One region of the Vibrio sp. R10-SG-ISO4 genome, then DNA from elsewhere that is predicted to be linked to it. Evidence: predicted binding sites of a transcription regulator. Region 1 holds the regulator's gene; the other holds the start of a gene.
What was found. Region 1 encodes MetJ, which represses methionine synthesis genes. Its sites were predicted from a motif close to TTAGACNTNTANANGTCTAA; they were not measured.
Positions count from the first base shown of each region.

Region 2: a site for MetJ is predicted at 1,561-1,580, ahead of metA (homoserine O-acetyltransferase MetA). Genes of this name have one in related genera too.

Region 1 covers NZ_JCBDHJ010000001.1:199,784-202,920, forward strand. Annotated here, with positions in the region: gene AC6R03_RS00930 (malic enzyme-like NAD(P)-binding protein) at 1-1,101, shown strand, start outside; gene metJ (met regulon transcriptional regulator MetJ) at 1,215-1,532, opposite strand; gene AC6R03_RS00940 (O-succinylhomoserine (thiol)-lyase) at 1,793-2,959, shown strand; gene AC6R03_RS00945 (bifunctional aspartate kinase/homoserine dehydrogenase II) at 2,959-3,137, shown strand, end outside.
Region 2 covers NZ_JCBDHJ010000015.1:142,514-145,650, forward strand. Annotated here, with positions in the region: gene pilW (type IV pilus biogenesis/stability protein PilW) at 1-402, opposite strand, end outside; gene metA (homoserine O-acetyltransferase MetA) at 597-1,538, opposite strand; gene AC6R03_RS09410 (ATP-binding protein) at 1,721-2,116, shown strand; gene AC6R03_RS09415 (DUF3859 domain-containing protein) at 2,086-2,523, shown strand; gene AC6R03_RS09420 (ABC transporter permease) at 2,533-3,137, opposite strand, start outside.

The DNA.
Region 1 (3,137 bases):
GCTCAAAACCCCGATAATGTCTATAAGTACACCGCAAAAGGCAATATGGTGGCAGTGATCTCCAACGGCACAGCGATTCTTGGCCTAGGTAATCTTGGCCCACTGGCATCAAAGCCCGTGATGGAAGGCAAAGCCCTGCTGTTTAAGCGCTTTGCAGGTTTGGACTCCATCGACATCGAAGTCAAACACCGCACCATCGATGAGTTTGTCGACACGGTCGCCAACATCGCGGATACCTTTGGCGGCATCAACTTAGAAGACATCAAAGCGCCAGACTGCTTTGAAATCGAAAAACAATTAATTGAGCGCTGTGATGTGCCAGTCTTCCATGATGACCAACACGGTACCGCCATTGTGACGGCTGCTGGCATGTTAAACGCCATTGAGCTGCAAGGTAAAAAACTGGAAGACGCCGTGATTGTCTGTCTGGGCGCCGGTGCGGCTGCCATCGCTTGTATGGAGCTGCTGATCAAGTGCGGCGCGATGCGCGAGAAAATTTACATGCTGGATCGCAAAGGTGTGATCCACACTCGACGTGATGATCTCAACGAATACAAACAACTGTTTGCCAACAACACCGACAAACGTACGCTGCAAGATGTCATCGAAGGCGCCGATCTGTTCCTTGGCGTTTCTGGTCCTAACCTGTTATCGCCAGATGATCTTAAATTGATGGCCGACAAACCCATCGTGTTTGCCTGCTCTAACCCAGATCCTGAGATCAAACCTGAGCTCGCTCATGATGTACGCAATGACCTCATTATGGGTACAGGTCGCAGTGACTACCCGAACCAAGTCAACAACGTACTTTGCTTCCCGTTTATTTTCCGTGGCGCACTGGATGTACGTGCTAGCGAGATCAACGATGAGATGAAGCTCGCTGCCGTAGCGGCGATCCGTCAACTGGCGAAGGAAGAGGTCCCTGCCAATGTTCTGACCGCCGCGGGTGTGGATTCACTCTCGTTTGGCCCAGACTACATTATTCCAAAACCGATGGACCCAAGACTACTCCCCCGCGTCGCCAAAGCGGTCGCGTTAGCCGCGGTAGAATCCGGGGTGGCACGCATTGAGCTGCCTGACCATTACATGGATATCGAGTAACCTTGACGCCCACTACCAGCCACGACCTTTGTCTCTGGCTGAGCAAAAACAACAAAGCCGCTGACGATGTCAGCGGCTTTTGCATTCAAATTCGGTGCAAAACAGGGCGAGCGTTAGTCGTCAAACGCCTCAAACTCAATCCCCATCTCCGTCATCAGCTTTTTCACTTCAGCGGGAATATCATCTGGACGGTCTTTACGCAAATCTTCATCCGTCGGTAATGGTTGACCTGTGTAAGCGTGCAAGAACGCTTCACACAACAACTCACTGTTGGTGGCATGACGCAGGTTGTTGATCTGGCGGCGCGTACGCTCGTCTGTTAATACCTTAAGGACTTTAAGTGGGATGGAGACCGTGATTTTTTTCACTTGCTCACTTTTCTTACCGTGTTCTGCGTATGGGCTAATGTATTCGCCATTCCAGTCTGCCATTGCGCACCTTTATATTTGCGTATGAGTGTTTAAACCACAATTTTAACGGTATTTATGGCTACAAGCAAAGACATATAGACGTCTAGAAGTGTTGACGTCTTAAAAAATGAGAAGTAAAGTGGTTGGCGATAGGAGTGGAATCGGCCCAAACTGTGAGTGTGTCGCAGCACTACACCACATTGGGTGCCGGATACACCTGATAAGCAACAGGTATATCGCATTCCCTAAAACAAGTCACTACTGTTCGCAAGGAAAACGCTATGAGCACGCGCAAACCCGCCACCATCGCGGTACGTACTGGTATCGAGTCAGACACCCAACATCACGCTGTCGTTCCCCCTATTTATCTCTCGACCAATTACGGATTTCCGGCGTTTGGTGAAGTGCCGAAATACGATTACACGCGTTCTGGCAACCCGAACCGTGGCCTGCTTGAAACGGCGCTGTATGAATTAGAAGGTGGAGAAGGCGCAGTGGTGACCAACTGTGGCACCTCAGCGCTCAACCTTTGGGTGTCTGCGTTTGTCGGGCCAGATGATTTGATTGTCGCGCCACACGATTGCTACGGTGGCACCTATCGACTCTTCAATACCCGTGCGCAAAAAGGCGACTTCAACGTGTTGTTCGTCGACCAATCCGATGACGCAGCCTTGACCGCCGCCATCAACCAGAAACCCAAGCTTATCCTGTTGGAAACGCCATCAAATCCTTTGGTGCGTGTGGTGGATATCGAGAAAGTCTGCCAGCAAGCGAAACAAGTCGGCGCACTGGTCGCGGTTGACAATACCTTCTTAACCCCGATTTTCCAGAAGCCACTCGAACTGGGTGCGGATTTCGTTATTCACTCAACCACCAAATACATCAACGGTCACTCCGATGTGATTGGCGGCGTGGTGATCACAAAAACCAAAGCGCACGCTGAAGAACTGGCTTGGTGGGGCAACTGCATTGGGGCCACCGGCACGCCGTTTGATAGCTACATGACGCTGCGCGGCATCCGCACGTTAGGCGCACGAATGAAGGTGCATGAACAAAGCTCGGCAAACATTCTCGACTTTCTGAAAACAGAGTCACTGGTCGGCCGCATCTATCACCCAAGCTTGCCGGATCACCCTGGCCATGACATCGCTAAGAAACAACAATCAGGCTTTGGTTCTATGCTCAGCTTCGAGTTCGCTGGCAGCTTTGAAGAACTGAAACAGTTTGTCGGTGAGCTGAAACTCTTCTCTCTTGCAGAATCGCTAGGCGGCGTAGAAAGCCTCATTTGTCACCCAGCGTCAATGACCCACCGTGCGATGGGAGAAGCGGCGCTGGCCGAGGCAGGTGTCTCTCAGCAACTGCTGCGTCTGTCTGTCGGTCTTGAAGATGCCGATGACCTGATTGACGATCTCAAGCAAGCCTTTAACTGTGTGAAGGAGTCCGCGTAATGACGACATCGCGTCAACTGCATAAATTTGGTGGTAGCAGCTTAGCGGATCCGGAGTGCTACCGCCGGGTAGTCACCATACTCAAAGAATACTCTGGCAGCGATGATCTGATCGTTGTCTCAGCGGCCGGTAAAACCACCAATCATTTGATTGAATTTACCGAAGCGCTCTATAAAGA
Region 2 (3,137 bases), on a different contig from region 1:
GTAGTAGGGCTGCTCAATGGCTCGATTAAACAGTTGATCAGCCTGAGGATAGCGCTCTTGTTTGCATAAAAACGTGCCGTAGTTGTTCATTACATTACCGTTTCTCGGGTGCTGTCTCAGCGCCGTTTTATACAGTTTTTCAGCGTCCGCTTCTTCACCGACTTGCTCGAAATAGTGCGCCATCGCCAATTGTGCTCGGTAATAACTTTTATCGTGCTGAAGGGCTTTTTCCAGATTTTCGCGGGCTTTAACCATATCACCCTGCTGTAAGTAACCCATGCCAAGGGCTAAGCGCGCATCGGCTTTTTCTCGTGGGTTGGCATTGAGCTCAGGCTCAGCGTTATTGTCCACCGTGACACAGGCAGAGAGAAGTAACACCAAAGTAAGGAGAAGGGTACGCATATTCGTTCAACTTTTGTGGTTCAGTAACAGATAACAAGCTCGTGCTTTTTTATACCTGATCCCATCTGGTGTTTGCGCCGATGAGTGAGACTCTGCGAGGGGTTTATCAGTTTCTGAGTGTCGGCGGAAAAAGAATGCGAGCGAGGGCGCGCTTGCGCCCTCGTATTCGGTGACAGGGTGTTGCCCTAGACGCGTTAATCGTCTTTGGTGAAGTTGGCTTCGCTGAAGTGATCCAAATCGTATGGCGTTTGCTGGTAGACGCAGTAGTTCAACCAGTTGGCAAATAGCAGGTGTCCATGACTGCGCCAACTTGCGCACGGTTTGTTGTCAGGATTGTTGTTGGGGTAGTAGTTGACCGGAATCGCCGGTTCCATTCCCTCACTGAGATCGCGGATGTACTCATTGTGCAGGGTGTGTGAGTCATACTCTGGATGGCCCGTCACAAACACATTGCGCTTATCTTTGGTAGCCGCCAAGTAAACGCCAGCCACGTCTGAGGTGGCCAAGATGTCGAGATCCGTATGCTCGGCGAGATACTCCGGTGAGAAATCAGCGTAGCGAGAATGCGGTGCTAAAAAGGTGTCGTCAAAACCACGCAGAATGGGGTGAAACTCATGATGAATTTGATGTTGATACACACCGGAGAGCTTCTCTTTGCGAGTGCGCTTAGGCAAATTGTAGAGCAGCTTTAATCCTGCCTGTGCGGCCCAGCAGACGTATAAGGTCGAGGTGACGTGCTCTTTCGCCCAGTTCATGATGGTTTTGAGGTGGTCCCAATAAATCACGTCTTCAAACTGGACCAGACCGAGCGGCGCACCGGTGATGATCAAACCATCGAAATTGCGTTTTTTGATCATCTCAAATTGTCGGTAAAAGTTGTCTAGGTGCTCGGTTGGCGTATTTTTACTCGGGCGATCATCAATGCGCAGCAGTTCAATATCGACCTGCAATGGGCTATTGGACAAGAGGCGTAAAAATTGCGTCTCTGTTTCAATTTTTTTGGGCATAAGATTGAGGATCAACACCTTAAGTGGACGAATCTCCTGCGTAGAGGCACGCGATTCGCTCATGATGAAGATATTTTCCTGACGCAGTACATCAGTGGCAGGCAATTGATCGGGGATCTTAATCGGCACAGCTTTCTCCCTAAGCTCTGTTATGGACGTCTATACATCTAAACTTACCCGAATCAGTATGAGATGTCGATAGCATTTTTAGGCCAAATTGGTTTACTATCTGCGCCTCGAACTTGGTGAGACTATGTCGGCGCAGCCACAGACAAATCAGCGGACATCGGCCGCAAGGGAGTAATAGAGCGGTGAAATTGACCTTAATTCGTGGTCTGCCAGGTTCTGGCAAAAGCACCCTAGCGAAAACACTGCCAGCGGTGCACCTTGAAGCGGATATGTATTTTATCGCTGACGATGGCGTTTACCGCTATGACAAAGCGAAAATTTCCGATGCGCACGAGTGGTGCAGAGCTGAGGTCAAACGTGCGCTGACCAACAAGCAGGACGTGGTTGTCTCCAATACTTTTGTCCAGCGCTGGGAAATCGCGCCGTACTACCGCCTCGCCAAGCAATTTGGCGCTGAGTTTGTGGTGATGGAGTGCACTGGGCAATTTCAAAATATCCACGGCGTTGAGCGCAGTACAATCGAACACATGAAAAAACGGTGGCAGACATGGCAAAGCGATCGCCCGTTGTTGAAATGACCTCTTACGGTATTTACGACCAATGGGACTCCAAATCAAAACATCTTCCTAAAATACAAGCGTTTACCACTAAGGTTCCGGCTGACGAGGACGTCGAGTTTGGCTTTATCGTCAACATCAAAAAAGCCAAAGGTGCGCTGATTGAGTTTTGTATCGATCATCCCGGTATCTTAGGCAAAAAAGGCCAGACGTTAGCGCCTTTCACCGGCGAGTTGCACGTGGGCAGCAACGATTGGGATTTCTACTTGGGCGATACAATTCAACTGCTTCATCCAGACGGCGGTTTAGAGTCGAATTTGGGGCGTTGGCACATGAGCATCGAGATGGACGGACGCGTGATTGCACAAAAGACCTTCGATGTGTTTGGCCGGGATGAAAATGAGTTTTGGCGCCGCCGAGGTTTTTAAACGCGGCGCTCAAACGTTATCGCGGCGATGTTCACGCAATGCGCGCCAAGCCATGAGGCTCCAACCCAGTGCTTGCACCCACAGCAGTGTGTATTGCGCCGCGACTTGATGCCATTCTCCCCCCATCTGATTTAAGCGCAAGAATGCTTGGATGGCGGGCGTACTAGGAAAAAGCTGCGATAACCAAACGATGCCATCGGGAATCGCTTCGAGTGGCCAGATAAACCCCGCACTAAAAATCAGCGGCATTGAACTGATTAATACCACTAATGTCACCAACTCTCGTCTTGGTACTACCGTACCTAGCCAGATGCCTATCGCGCAGGATGCCAATAAGAAAGGCAGCAATAGAGTGACAAGCTCGGCAAGGTTTGCCAACTGCGCGACGCCGTGCAAGCGAAAACTCGGCCCGAAGTAATAGCCGCTTAGTACCAAGTAAATACTCGTCAGCAGCACCATTCGTCCCCCTATTAAGGCGAGAGGGCTGACGTTAGACCAATAGCCACGACCATGCTTTTGTGTGCCTTGCATCAACCCCGCTGCCATCGCCAGCGTTTGCTGCAAAATCAGCACAAATACCGCAGGCACCACATAATCGACATAGCCCATTTGCG